2 linked regions of the Egicoccus sp. AB-alg2 genome follow. The protein of the gene in region 2 binds, or shares a complex with, the protein of the main gene of each other region. Links are inferred from orthologs where the notes say so. Each region holds a gene or a part of one and is shown on either strand. Other genes may lie near its edges.

Region 1 (6,258 bases), on a different replicon or contig from region 2:
TTGACGTCGACCAGCGGGTAGCCGGCGAGGATGCCGGAGCCCATGGCCTCCTTGATGCCCGCGTCCACCGAGGGGACGTACTCCTTGGGGATGGAACCACCGACGGTCTTGTTCTCGAAGAAGTAGTGGTCGTCCTCGTCGAGGCCGAGCTGCTCCTTGAGCTCCGGGCTCAGGGGCTCGACGTCGATGACGACGTGGCCGTACTGGCCGCGACCACCGGTCTGGCGTGCGTACTTGAGGTCGACCTTCTCGACCTTCTTCTTCACGGCCTCGCGGTAGGCGACCTGCGGGCGACCGACGTTGGCCTCGACCTTGAACTCGCGCAGCAGTCGGTCGACGATGATCTCCAGGTGGAGCTCACCCATACCGCCGATCAGGGTCTGCCCGGTCTCCTCGTCGGTCTTGACGCGGAAGGTCGGGTCCTCCTCGGCGAGCTTCTGCAGCGCCGTGGAGAGCTTCTCCTGGTCGGTCTTGGTCTTGGGCTCGACCGCGATCTCGATGACCGGGTCGGGGAACTCCATCGACTCGAGCAGGACCTGCGACTCCTGCGTGGTGATCGTGTCACCGGTGGTGGTGTCCTTCAGACCCACCAGCGCGACGATGTCACCGGTCATGCAGGCGGCGTTCTCCTCGCGGTGGTTGGCGTGCATCTGCAGGATGCGGCCGACGCGCTGCTTGGAGCCCTTGGTGACGTTGACGACGTGCGAGCCGGCCTGGAGCGTGCCGGAGTACACCCGGGCGAAGGTCAGCGTGCCGACGTAGGGGTCGGTCATGACCTTGAAGGCCAGGGCCGCGAACGGCTGGTCGTCGCCCGGGATCCGGGTGATCTCCTCGCCGGTCTTCGGGTCGGTACCGCGGATGGCGGGCACGTCCAGCGGCGAGGGCAGGTAGTCCACGACGGCGTCGAGCAGGGTCTGCACGCCCTTGTTCTTGAACGCCGAGCCGCAGAACACCGGCACGATCTGGTTGGCGATGGTGGCCTTGCGCAGCCCGGCCTTGAGCTGCTCGACGGTCAGCTCGCCGTTGTCGAGGTAGGCCTCGAGGAGCTCCTCGTCGGTCTCCGCGACCTTCTCCATGAGCTCGGCACGGTAGGTCTCGGCCTCGTCCTTGAGCTCGGCCGGCACCTCGATGTGCTCGAAGGAGGCGCCGAGGTCGTCGCCCTTCCAGACGATGCCGCGCATCTCCACGAGGTCCACGACACCCTCGAGCTGGTCCTCGAGGCCGATCGGCAGCTGCGCGCGGACGGCGTCGGGGGTCAGTCGCTCACGGATCGAGTTGAACGAGAACTCGAAGGACGCACCGGTGCGGTCGAGCTTGTTCACGAAGCAGATGCGCGGAACACCGTACTTGTCGGCCTGCCGCCACACGGTCTCGGACTGCGGCTCGACGCCCGCGACACCGTCGAAGACGGTCACGGCACCGTCGAGCACACGCAGGGAGCGCTCCACCTCGACGGTGAAGTCCACGTGGCCGGGCGTGTCGATGATGTTGATCGTCGTGTCGCCCCACTTGCAGGTGGTGGCGGCCGACGTGATGGTGATGCCGCGCTCCTGCTCCTGCACCATCCAGTCCATGGTGGCGGCGCCGTCGTGCACCTCACCGATCTTGTAGGACTTGCCGGTGTAGAAGAGGATGCGCTCGGTCGTGGTGGTCTTGCCGGCATCGATGTGGGCCATGATGCCGATGTTGCGAAGCTGCTCCAGCTTCACGGTGCGCTTGACGGCCATCGTCGTCGCTTCCTGATCTCGTGGGGGTCGCTGCGTCTCGTGGGACGCCGTCCCCCGGGTGGCCCCGAGGGACGGCGGTTACGCGTGCGGTGTCTTCTTGCGCGTCTGGTCTGGTGTGCCGGGCGGGCCTGGTGACGGGCCTGCCGTCGGCCCGCGTCGCTTCACCAGCGGTGTCGTCCCCTGCTCGGGACGCGGTGAGCCGTCAGGCTCACCACCGGTAGTGGGCGAAGGCGCGGTTGGCCTCGGCCATCTTGTGGGTGTCCTCGCGCCGCTTCACGGCCGCGCCGATCCCGTTGGAGGCGTCGAGGAGTTCGCCCGCGAGGCGCTCGGACATCGAGTGCTCGCGGCGGATGCGGGCGTAGCCGACGACCCAGCGCAGGGCCAGCGTCGTGGAACGGGCGGGACGCACCTCGATCGGCACCTGGTAGGTGGCGCCACCGACGCGGCGGGACTTGACCTCGAGCTGGGGCTTGACGTTCTCGATCGCCCGCTTGAGCACGGAGATCGGGTCGCCGCCCTGGGTGCGGTTGCCGATGTTCGCGAGCGCGTCGTAGACGATGCGCTCGGCGACCGAGCGCTTGCCGTCGCGCATCACGCGGTTGATCAGCTGGGTGACCAGGACGGACCCGTACTTGGGGTCCGGCGTGAGCTTGCGACGCCCGGGGGAACCCTTGCGCGGCATGTCAGCCCTCCTTCTTCACGCCGTAGCGGGAACGCGACTGCTTGCGGTCGCGCACCGGCGCGGCATCGAGCGTGCCGCGGATGACCTTGTAACGGACACCCGGCAGGTCCTTCACACGACCGCCACGCACGAGCACCATCGAGTGCTCCTGCAGGTTGTGCCCTTCGCCCGGGATGTAGGCCGTGACCTCGATGCCCGAGGTCAGGCGCACACGGCAGACCTTGCGCAGCGCCGAGTTCGGCTTCTTCGGGGTGGTGGTGTAGACGCGCGTGCAGACGCCACGACGCTGCGGCGATCCCTTGAGCGCCAGCGTCTTGTTCTTCTTCGCCTTGGACGTGCGGCCCTTGCGCACCAGCTGCTGAATGGTGGGCATGCCTGGGGTTCTCCGTTCCGTGGCCGGGCGCGGTCGCTCGCGCGCGGCGCACCGGGTGGCGGGCGCGAACGCTCGCCGCGGTCGTCGTTCGGGGATGGATCGGTGGTGGCGTGACGCCCGTGCGGGTCGGCCGCACCGAGACGCCTGAGGCGTTCGCGGGCCAGGTTCGTGCGCCGTCGCCGTGGCGGACGGTCCGGCCCACGGGGCCGGGCGTTCCGCTCGTGGTGACTCGGTCCGGGGCAGCACGTTCTCGCGCGTTCCAGCGGAGGCGGCGCGAACAGCGCCCGGACGCACGCCGGGATGAGACCTCCCGGCGAGGCCACGACGGTACCGGCCGTGCGCGCGGGGTGTCAACCCACGCGCCGTCTGCCCCGGCTCACGGGGCGGCGCCCCGGTCGCAGCCGCTGCCGCGCCCGGACGCCGGCGGTGACGCTAGCGCGGGCCAGGCCCCGGGTGCCAGCATGCGGCGAAATGCCCGGAGTTCCCGGCTCCTGCACCAGAAACGGCCGCCCGGCCACCCGCCCTTCGCCGCAGAACCCGGCCGGAACGCCGGGGTCGACGGTAACGGGGTTCGTGTTCCATGTTCGGACGCCAACTTCAGCGACCTCATCCCCACAGGAGAGACCAACCGATGAAGCGCACCCTGATGCACAAGCTGACCATCGCTGCCAGCGCCTCTGCCTTGGCGTTCGGCGCCGTCGCGTGCCAGGTCGAGGACGGCGAGGGCCTGGACCCCGCCCAGGAGGACCCGCTCCTGGATGACGGCATGACCGACGACGGCATGGGCGACGACACCATGGGCGACGACACCATGGGCGACGACGCCGGCGCCGAGGGCTGACGGACTCCCGGGCGGCTGACGCCCGAAGCAGCCTCGCGGAGGGCCGCGCCACCGGCGCGGCCCTCCGCCGTGCCCGCCGCTTCGTAGCCTGCCGGTCGCATGTCCGCTCCCTTGCCGCTCGAGCCGCACCGCCGCGACCGTCGGTCGCGGTCACGCCGCCTGCTGTCGGCCACCTTGGTGCTGGGCTTCGCCCTGGCGCACCTCGCCTTCGTGGTGGCGACCCCGCTCGCCGGCGGGCCGCGCGAGCCCGTCGCCTCCTATGCCTCGGCCGAGCGGTGGACCCCGCCGCCGCCGGCCCGCGACGCGCGGTTCGCGACGTTCCCGTTCGTGGCGGCCGACGGCTCGGTCGGTCTGTGGGTCCTGCCGAGCGCGACGGTCCCCCTGGAGTTCGTCGTCGAACGCGAGGTCGTGGAGCGCTTCGGCGAGCAGGAGCTCCTCGAGGCCGTCGAGGTGTGGAACGACACGCCGGGGTCACGGTTCGGGGCAACGATCACCCGCGTCGTCGACGCCGGGATCGACGAGCGGCGGCGCGACAACGTCAACCGCATCTTCATGGACCGCCGCTCGTGCGGTGGCCGGTACCTGGCACGGGCGCACCTGTGGCCCGGGGAGGCGGTCGTGCGCGACGGCCTGGTCGCCCGTCACATCGGTGAGGTCGACCTCGGGCTGTGCGACCGGCTGCGCCCCGAGCAGCTCGCTCGCGTCGTCCGGCACGAACTCGGGCACATCGCCGGGCTGGATCACCTCTGTGACGAGGGCGAGGACTGCTGGCACCCGGAGTTCGATGACGACAACACCTGTCGCATCATGAGCCCTCGGGCCGCGGCCTGCCAGGAGGTCAGCGACGGGGATCTCGACGGCCTGGTGCACCTGCATCCTCGCCTGCCGCGGGCGAGCGGCAACGACGGACGCAGCACGGCGGCGTCGGTCGCGTTCGCGACGCACCCCACGCCACGGTCGGCGCTGACCACCGTGATCGCGCCCTACGACGCCGACCTCGAGCACCGCGTCGCGGCCGCGACCCTGGCCGGCCACCTGTCGGCGCCCTACCTCCTCGTCGACGACGACTGCACCGTGGGGCCCGACGGTCGCGCGCTCGATCGGGTGCTGGCCGTGGCCGGGACGGCGGTCGCCGTGGGAGCGGTCCCCTCGGCCTGCCTCGCCACGCTGCGTGGCGCGTGGGCCGTGGAAGTGGACGAGTTGCGCTCCGTCGAGGACGTCGAGGACCGCGTCGTCGAGGTGCTGCGCGAGCGGACGGAGCCGCCGCGCCGCCTCTTCGTCGCGCCGATCGACGCGCCGTCACGCGGCACGCCGGTCGCCGCCGTGGCCGCCACCGCCGCGGTCGCGTTGGACGCACCGCTGACCTTCGTGACCGAGTCCGACGACGCTGGCCCGGCGCTGCGTCTGCTGCGGGCGCATCCGGAGATCCGCGAGGTGATCGTGGTCGCGGACCGGGAGGCGGCCGGGATGGACCTCGTGCTCGACCTGGCCGTCGAGGGGGTCACCGTGCGCCGCGTCACGGCGAGCGACGCGGCGGAGGCCGCTGCCGAACTCGCCACCTTCCCCGGCGTGCCACTGCCCCGCCCCCTGCCGGCGATCATCGCCTCGACCGAGCACCCGGAGCACACGATCCCCGCGATCTCGCTGGCCGCCCACCTCGGCGGACTGCTGATCCCGATCGAGCCGGAGCTGCGGGCCAGCCACGTCGAATTGCTGCGCGACCAGGTTTCCGAGGGCGCCATCGTCGGCGGCCGGCAGGCGATCACGACCCAGCGTCAGGTGGCGCTGTCCCGGCTGATCGACGGTGAGATCGACGCCGAGGCGCTGCGTCTCGCCGACGACTGAACGCCGGTTCCTCCGAAGGATGGCCGTGGGCGGCCCAGGTCATGACGCCAGCGCCGTGGCGAGCGCGGCGTCGAGGTCGGGGGTGGTGAAGCGGTAGCGCTCGTCCAGCAGCCGGCCCGGATGCCCACGACGGCCGGTCAACGGCAGGGCGGCGTCGCTCCCGAGCAGCCACGTCCCGACATGCACGCCGAACGCCGGGATGGGCAGGCCCCAGCGGCGCCCGACCACCCGACGGACGCCGGCCATCAGCGCGGCGTTCCGGACGGGCTGCGGCGAGGTGACGTGGTAGGTCCCTGCCATTGCGGGCTCGTCCATGGCGCGCACCACGACGCTCAGCAGGTCGTCCAGCGCGATCCAGGACACCCACTGCCGGCCGCTGCCGATGCGGCCGCCGACGCCCAGCCTCGCCAGCCAGGCCAGGTGCGCGGTGGCCGGGTCACCCGGCCCGATCACGACGCCGCACCGCAAGAGGACGTCCCGCCCGTTCCTGTCGCGAACCGCGTCGGCGAATGCCGCTTCCCAGGCCGTCGCCACGCCGACCATCTGGCGCGGGCCGTCGGGCGGCGGCGGCACGGACTCGTCACAGACGATCTCGCCCCCCTCGCCGTAGACCGCCATCGTCGCGACCTGCACCCACACGGCCGGGGGCTCGTCGAGGCCGGCCGCCGCCTGCCCGAGCGCACGCACCGCGTTCACCCGCGAGTCCCGCAGGTCGTCGACGTTGGCGCGCGTCGGGCGTACGTCCACCCGGCGGCCCGCGAGGTTGACCAACGCGTCCGCACCGTCGAGC
Region 2 (7,649 bases):
ATGTCCTTGTAGTGGTGCTGGAGCGCGGCGCGGAGCACCGCGGTGCCGTTGGGGACGGTCGCGATCTGCTGGAACTCGTCGAAGATGATGACGGTCGGGCGACGCAACGCGGTCCGGACGAGGGTGTCGACGAGGTTGGCGTAGGCGGCTGCGGGGTCGGGTCGGTCGGCAGGGCGGGTCGAGGTGACCTGGCCGCGCAGCCCGACGAGGTTGAAGCCGAGGGTGGCGGACACCTCGGTGGCGTTGCGGGCGACGTCGGCGTCGGTGTCGAGCAGCGCAGCGGAAAGGGCGCGGGCGACGTCGTTGGGGGTCTGCGCGGGCATCAGGTCGATGGTGACGACCGCGGATTCCGTGAGGTCGGCCGCGAGGCGTTGCAGCACGCTGGTCTTGCCGTAGCGGCGGGGTCCGAGCAGCGCGGTGGGCGAGCGGGCCGTGGCCCGTTCGGTGAGGTCGACGAGCAGGTCGTCGCGGCCGCGCACGAGCTCGGGCGGCAGCGGGCCGGTGTAGTCGAACGGGGAGAGCTCCACGCCACGCTCCGGGTATCACGCGAAAGTACCGAAAAGGTATGATCGGAGCATACCTTTGTGGGTCCCGGGGCGCGGCATCTGCGTCTTCGGCCGCGACCGAACCCCTGACGTCCCCGTCCTGGTCCCGCGGGCGGGGGGGGCGTGGACTCGAAGGAGCGACCGTGACCGATGTGGAGGACCGGCTCGAGGGCGCCATCCGTGCACTGCTCGCTGCCCGGGCCGACGGCGCGAGCATCTGCCCGTCCGAGGCGGCTCGCCGGGTGGGCGAGGACGACTGGCGCCAGTTGATGGGGCCCGCCCGACTGGCCGCTGCGCGGCTCGCCGCCGCCGGTGAGGTGGACGTCACGCAGGGTGGGGTCGTGGTCGACGCGGCGCAGGCGCGAGGGCCGATCCGCATCCGGCGCAGGGTGTCTGCTCCCGGCCCCTGACGTCCCCCGCCGCACCGGGAAGCCATTCCGGCACGCCCGCTTCACCACCTGACGGGCACGGCGCATGCAACGATGGCGACGTCGCGATGTGGGGGACGACGACCGATGGCTGGCGCGCCGAGCGACTTCCACCCGCGGTTCGATCGCGACCACACCTCGAACCCGCTCGATCCCTGGGGCCGATGGATCCTCCGCTGGTTCGGCGCGACGCTGACCGTCAGCATCCTGGCCATCGTGCTGATTCTCGCCGCCGACCCGGACTGGCCCGTCGGCTCGATCCTGCTCTTCGCGTTCCCGATCACCCTCCTGGTCGGCGGGCTGACGCTCTTCGCCTCCGGCGCGCGATGGCTGTTGTCGAGATTCGCGCCACCGCAACTGCAGGGCGCCCTCGTACCGGTCATCGGTGTCGGCGTGCTCGCAGGCCTCGTCCCGCTGTGGCTGTTCTTCTTCGGCGGCTCACTGCCCGACCTCACCGCAACCGGCCTTCGTGACTCGGTCGCGACGACCGTCCCGGCCGGGATCGGTGGGGGCGTGGCCAGCTACCTCGCCGAACGTCAGGTGTCGGCCCGCGGCCGGCGCTGGTGGCTGACCACCCTCGTCGCTGGGGTGGGCGCCGGACTCGTGAGCGTCTGGGTGTGGTTCGGCTGAACGGAAGCGGTCACGGCACACCCCACCAGCCGCGCTCTGCCGGACGCCGTGCCGTTCCCCGCTCAGCCGCCGTCGCGGCCGCGTCGCCACGCGGCGACCACGGCATCGACGTCCAGCACGCCGATCGACGTCGACGGTCCGCTGGTCACGGTCGCGTTCACGCGGCGGATACGCGCGTTCAGTGCCTCGACGATGGTGCGCACCTGCGCCTCGGAGCGGGCCTCGGTGACGCGCTGCATGGCTTCGTCGCGTTCGTGGCGGATGGCCAGCGCGGGCGGTAGCGCGGCGATGCGCTCACGCTCGAGCTTCTTCTTGATCCACCAGTTCTCGTCGCGTGGCGCGTGCAGGTCGGCGATCGGGCGGCCGGCACCGGGCAGGCCCTCGAACTCGCCGCGTTCCTGCGCCTCGCGGATCTGCCGCTCGATCCACGACTCCCAACTCATGCCGGAGGGCTTGCGTTCGGTCACGGTGTCCCCATTCGCCGTCGGCGATCCCCTGGCAGGGTGGCACGCGACGGAGCGACCGCGAAACGCGACGAGGAGCAGCCCATGGCCAGCAAGCGGCTCGACCGACCAGGACGCGGCGACGGGCGGCTGATCGCCGGGGTCTGCTCGGGGATCGCGCAGCACTACGGCTTCAGCACCGGGCTCGTCCGTCTGCTGTTCGTGATCTTCGCGATCACGGGTGCCAGCGAGCTCGCCTACCTGGTGCTGTGGCTGGTGATGCCCAAGCGACGTTGAGCCCCGTGGCTCAGCGGCGCTCGACCCGGTCGACCAGCTTCCACGCCGCCGGGACGGCCGCGGCCGCCGCGAGCAGCTTGACCGCGTCCCCGAACAGGAACGGGACGACGCCGGTGGCGACGGCCTCCGTGGCGGACAGACCGAGCACCAGCGCGAGCCCGGCGGCGCCGAAGGCCCAGATCAGCAGGTTGCCGACCGCCATGGCGCCGATCACCTGCAGCGGCGTGCGCGAGCCCAGCCGGCGGACCATCGCGCCGACGACCGCGGCCGCGACGACGAAGCCGACGATGTAGCCCAGCGTGTGGGGGCCGGCGGCCGTGAACCACGGGACGCCGGCGGCACCGACCGCGAGGTAGAGCAGGGCGCCGGCCGCGGCGCGCGTGCGGCCCAGCACGATCGCACCCACCAGGACGGCGAAGGTCTGGCCCGTCACCGGCACCGGGTTCCCGGGCAGGTAGAAGAAGAGCTGTGCCGACACGGCGATCGCGACGGCGAAGCCGACCGACAGCACGACGTCGCGGACGCGCTCGCCGGGCAGCACGTCGGTCAGGACACGATGGTGCGGATAGGCGGCGCTGGACACGAGGACACCTCACGGGGGACGACCGGTCGGCGCGGAATCTAGGCGCCCGCCGGCGGTCGCCGATAGTCGGGTGTCATCACGGGGTGTCCCTCGGGCGGCGTTCACCCCGCCCAGCGCACACGTGCCGGCCGGGCGAACCAGGCGCCGACCAGCACGACCAGCACGACCACGAGCAGTGCCACCCGCACCGAGGTCGCGTCGGCGACGGCGCCGTTGACGGCCGCCGCCAGCGGACGGGTGCCCAGGAAGGCCACCGACCACAGCGCCATGACCCGTCCCCGCAGCTCCTCGGGGACGCGCTGCTGGATGAGCGTGGTGAGCGCCGTCAGCGAGAAGGTCATTGCCCGCGCCGGCGACCACGAGGCAGCTCAGCGCCACCCAGGCCGTGCCGCTCCAGGCCAGGGCCGCGAACCCGGCGGCGAGCAGCAGCAGGCCCGTCGTGCCCAGCCGCGGCAGCCCGAGCACGCGCCGGGCGCGGCCGAGTACGACGAAGCCGATGGCCGCGCCGACGCCGAACGACGACGCCAGTGCGCCCACCAGCCGCTCGCCGGCGCCCAGCTCGTCCGCCAGCGACGGCGTCAGGGTGATGACGGGGTCGGTGCCGATGCCGACGGTCGCTGCACCGGCCAGCAGTGCCAACAGCACGGAGTCGGCCCGCACGTGGCGCAGGCCTCCGCGGACCGAGGTGTCGCGGGGCCGTGTGCGGGCGACCTCGCGGATCCGCACCGCGACGATGACGATGGCGAAGAGCAGGTTGCTCGCGGCGGCGATCGCGAACGCCGCCGCAGGGTGCGCCGCGGTCACCAGCACCGCGCCCAGGGCTGGGCCCGACGCGCGGGCGATCGTGAAGGGCACCGAGTTGAGCGCGACGGCGCTGGGCAGCTCCGCCCGCCGGACGAGCGAGGGGATCAGCGCCTGCATCGCCGGCCCGCCGATGGAGAACCCGATGCCGACGACGAAGGCCGCGACGATGACGGCGGCGGCGCCGGCGGTGCCCTCCAGCCCGACGACCAGGATGTACACGGCCAGGCCACCCGAGCCCGACGCGGCGACGAGCCGGCCGGCGACCAGTTGCCGGCGGCGGTCGCCGCGGTCGGCGTGCGCGCCGCTGAGCGGCGTGAGCAGGAACTGGGGCGCGAACTGGGCGATGCTGACGGCGCCGACCAGCGTTGCCGACCGGGTCAGCTGGAACACCACGATCGCCGCGGCGATGTTGTGGATCCAGATGCCCATGGTCGACAGGAGCTTGCCGGCGAAGAACGGGCCGAACACCGGATCGAGCAGGAGCCGGGCCGGACCACGCGCAGGCTCGGGCACGGTGTCGCTGGCGACACGTTCGCTCGCCGCCGTGGAGCGCTCGAGGCCGTGGGGGGTACCGGAGGACATGAGAGGTGTGTAGCAGCCACGGGTCCGGCCACGGTGTGCCGGCGTTGGCTGGCCGGACGGGCCACGGGCCGGGGAGGGAGTGGAGCGGGTGAAGGGAATCGAACCCTCATCGCCAGTTTGGAAGACTGGAGCTCTGGCCATTGAGCTACACCCGCGGATGCGGGCGGCAGGGTAGCGAACGACACTTGCGCGCACCTTCGCGACCTTCGCCCCGGTCGGCGGGAGGCACTGTGGCCCTGCTCGCCCCGTAGCCGCCGCCTAGCGTCGGCAACGAGCACCCGCACGTCCCCGCACCGAGGTAGCCACCACATGACCACCATCGCCGAACGGCTGCGCATCGTCCCCGAGTTCCGCCCCGACGAGTACGACCGGGTGACGGAGATCCTGTCCGGGAAGCTCGACCGCCGCCTGAAGCGCTGGAACCCGGAGCAGGTCGAGCTCGAGATCTCGGTGAAGGGACGTGACAGCGACCAGCAGCGGGTCGCGCTCGAGTGCTGGGTCAGCGGGCTGCCGAAGCTGGTCGCGACCTCCAGCCAGCGCAAGCTCGACGACGCCGTCGCCGAGGTGCGTGACGACCTGTTCACCCAGATCGACAAGCACGTGACGAAGAAGGAGGCCTCGCGTCGTCGCTGACGCGAGGCCCGCTGGTCGGGGTGGCCGGATTCGAACCGACGGCCTCCGGCACCCAAAGCCGGCGCGCTAGCCAAGCTGCGCCACACCCCGTGGCGGGCGGGAGCCTATCGCCCCCCGGGGCGCCCTCGCGCGCCAGCCGTCCGCGCGGGCGGGCCCGCGGAATGGACAGGCCGCGGTGGAGATGGAACGATCCCGGTCCCGACCGGTCGCGGCCGGCGTGCCCGCCTGCCACGGCGCGACGCCTCCTCCCTGAGGTGCCGCCGGTCCTCGCACCACCTCGCCGTCGGGTCCATGCCGCGTCCCCGGACCGTGCGACCGGCGCCGCTCGTGCCCGAGCGTCGCGGTGACGCCGGCCCAGAAGCAGACGAAAGCCACCCAACGTGAAGACGTCCGTCGAGACCCTCGACCCCGTCAAGGTCAAGCTGACCGTCGAGGTCGAGCCCAAGCGTGTGAAGCAGGCGTTCGACCGCGCCGCCCGCGAGCTGGCCAAGCAGGTCAACCTCCCCGGGTTCCGTCCCGGCAAGGCTCCGCGCCGGCTCCTCGAGCAGCGCTTCGGCCAGGGCGTGATCGCCCAGACCGCCATGGAGGACGCGCTGTCCGACTACTACGTCGAGGCACTGCGCGCCGAGGAGATCGACGCGGTCGCCCAGCCGGAGGTCGACGTCCAGAACTTCGACGAGGCCGAGGGCTGCACCTTCACGGCCACCGTCGAGGTGCGTCCGAGCTTCGACCCGCCGGAGCACGAGGGCATCAGCGTCACCTTCCCGGAGTGGGACGTCGACGACGACGACGTGGACGCCCAGCTCGAGCAGCTGCGCGAGCGCTTCGCGGAGGTCGACGAGGTCGAGCGCGCCGCCGCCGACGGTGACATGGTCACCCTCGACCTGCGGGTCGAGGTGGAGGGCACCGAGCTCGAGTCCGCGCGGGTCGAGGACGCGCTGTACGAGATCGGCTCGCAGGGCGTGACGCCCAAGCTCGACGAGGAGCTCGTCGGCAAGCGCGCCGGCGAGGAGTTCTCCTACGAGGACGCGCTGCCCGAGGAGTACCCCGAGCACGGCGGCGAGCAGGCCAGCTTCTTCGTCACCGTGAAGGACGTGCGCGAGAAGACCCTGCCGGAGCTCGACGACGACTTCGCCCAGACGGCGTCGGGCTTCGACACCCTCGACGAACTGAAGCGCGACCTACGCAACTCGTTGCTGCGCCGCAAGGTCGAGCAGGCCCAGCACGACCTGCGTGGTCGCATCCTCGAGGCCTACCTCGCCCGGGTCGACCTCCCGCTGCCGCCCTCGATGGTCGAGGCCGACAAGCAGGGCCGCATCCACCAGCTCGAGCACCAGGCCGAGCGCTTCGGCATCGAGATGGACCAGCTGTTCCAGATGGAGGGCACCTCGCGCGAGGAGTTCGAGACCAACGCGCAGCAGCAGGCCGAGGAGACGGTCAAGGCGCAACTGGTCCTCGACGCGCTCTCCAGCCGGCTCGAGCTCGACCTGCAGCCCGGCGACATCGACGAGGAGATCGTCCGCCACGCGCAGGCCAACGGCGTCTCCCCGCAGCAGATCGCGCAGATCATCCAGCAGCAGGGCACGCTGCCGGCGCTGGTCGGCGACATCATGCGCCGCAAGACGATCGACACGATCGTCGCCTCCGCCCAGGTCGACGGCGGCCCGTCCGACGAGGTGCTCGTCGAACTCGGCCTGCTGGACGACCCGGACGCCGCGGAGGCGACGGAGCCCGCCGAGGCGACGGACGCCGCGACGGACGAGCCGGTCGCGGCCCGCGAGGACGCCGACACCGAGGACTGAGCACGCCGGACCGCCCGTCACCGGCGGTTCCGAGCGCACGAGAACGGGCGCCCGCCGAGGATGGCGGGCGCCCGTCGTCGCGCGAGGGGGGCGGTCAGCCCTGGTCGTCGGCCGCGTCGTCACCCGTCGCGTCGTCACCGGCGGCATCGTCGCCGGCCGTGTCGTCACCCGTCGCGTCGTCGCCGGTCGCGCCGTCGCCGGTCGCGCCGTCGCCGGTCGCGCCGTCGCCGGTCGCGCCGTCGCCGGTCGCGCCCTCCTCGCCGCCGAGGCCCTCCTCGGGGGCCATGGGCTCGGGCGACGGCGGCTCGCTGTCGGGGTCGATCCCGGCTCCGGTCACGAGCAGGTCGGCGACCTCCTCGTCGAAGGCCTCGCTCGGTGCGGCGTAGTTGAACAGCGCGATGGTGCCCTGGCCGTCGTCGGCGAGCACGAGGTCGAGCGTGAACGCGGGCTGCTCCTCGACCTCGACGGACTCGAAGCGCAGCCGCTGGGCGCGCTCGGCGCCGCCGACCTCGACCTCTTCGTCGATCGTCGGCTCGATCTCCGGGTCGACCTCCTGGAACTGGGTGCGCTGCAGCTCGAGCAACTCGTCGAAGTCGATCTGCTGCTCCTCCTCCAGTCCGGAGGCGTCGACGGCCTGCGCGGCCAGCTGCTGGCTCTGGTCCTCGTCGGAGGTCGCGACGACGATGCCCTGCAGCAGGCCGAACTCGTCGACCGACCAGCCGTCGGGTACCGGCAGGACGACGCCCTGGCCGCGGAACTCGCCGTCGGTGATGAACTCCTCGGCGTCCGGGAGCTCGGGCTCGCCGGGAGCCTCCGCCGGGTCGTCGGTCGTCGGCTCGTCCGTCGTCTCGGGCGCGGCGCCGGGATCGGTCTCGTCGGCAGCGCCGCCGCAGGCGGCGAGC

The links.
Region 1: the proteins of tig (region 2) and rpsG are in contact, whole or in part, in a crystal structure (PDB 3GTY), measured with the Thermotoga maritima proteins. The link is inferred for Egicoccus sp. AB-alg2 from one-to-one orthologs. Residues at the interface, in WP_004081061.1 of Thermotoga maritima: Glu122, Val124, Val129, Leu130, Tyr133, Glu188, Gly259, Ile262, Tyr263, Glu266, Ser270, Glu273, Gln274, Glu277, Arg308, Gln311, Ile312, Ser315, Tyr316, Glu325, Arg329, Arg336, Leu363, Phe366, Trp367, Arg373, Leu377, Arg381, Leu384, Glu387; in WP_004081843.1 of Thermotoga maritima: Lys34, Lys52, Lys55, Glu59, Arg62, Gln63, Glu66, Asn67, Lys69, Val71, Arg95, Ala109, Lys110, Lys111, Gly112, Arg113, Pro114, Glu117, Glu121, Ile124, Ala125, Tyr127, Asn128, Asn129, Thr130, Gly131, Lys135, Asp139, Arg142, Met143.

What each region holds. Positions count from the first base shown.
Region 1 is NZ_JBGUAX010000020.1:24,105-30,362, reverse strand. The notes cover bases 673-3,618. They hold rpsG (30S ribosomal protein S7), read right to left. Parts: upstream 2,410-3,618; coding sequence 1,936-2,409; downstream 673-1,935. Other genes in these bases: ACERM0_RS22590 (hypothetical protein), read left to right, coding at 3,414-3,618; rpsL (30S ribosomal protein S12), read right to left, coding at 2,411-2,782; fusA (elongation factor G), read right to left, coding at 673-1,727. Outside these bases: more of fusA, read right to left, coding at 1-672; more of ACERM0_RS22590, read left to right, coding at 3,619-3,623; ACERM0_RS22585 (hypothetical protein), read left to right, coding at 3,723-5,468; ACERM0_RS22580 (epimerase), read right to left, coding at 5,508-6,258.
Region 2 is NZ_JBGUAX010000005.1:405,457-413,105, reverse strand. What follows is about bases 4,684-7,536. They hold tig (trigger factor), read left to right. Parts: upstream 4,684-5,325; coding sequence 5,326-6,747; downstream 6,748-7,536. Other genes in these bases: ACERM0_RS11720 (hypothetical protein), read right to left, coding at 6,842-7,536; ACERM0_RS11735 (HPF/RaiA family ribosome-associated protein), read left to right, coding at 4,684-4,945. Also shown: ACERM0_RS11775 (AAA family ATPase), read right to left, coding at 1-527; ACERM0_RS11770 (DUF3253 domain-containing protein), read left to right, coding at 689-955; ACERM0_RS11765 (hypothetical protein), read left to right, coding at 1,061-1,603; ACERM0_RS11760 (DUF1992 domain-containing protein), read right to left, coding at 1,666-2,070; ACERM0_RS11755 (PspC domain-containing protein), read left to right, coding at 2,152-2,343; ACERM0_RS11750 (biotin transporter BioY), read right to left, coding at 2,354-2,926; ACERM0_RS11745 (MFS transporter), read right to left, coding at 2,936-4,312; more of ACERM0_RS11735, read left to right, coding at 4,622-4,683; more of ACERM0_RS11720, read right to left, coding at 7,537-7,649. UniProt on the Bacillus subtilis protein: Involved in protein export. Acts as a chaperone by maintaining the newly synthesized protein in an open conformation. Functions as a peptidyl-prolyl cis-trans isomerase.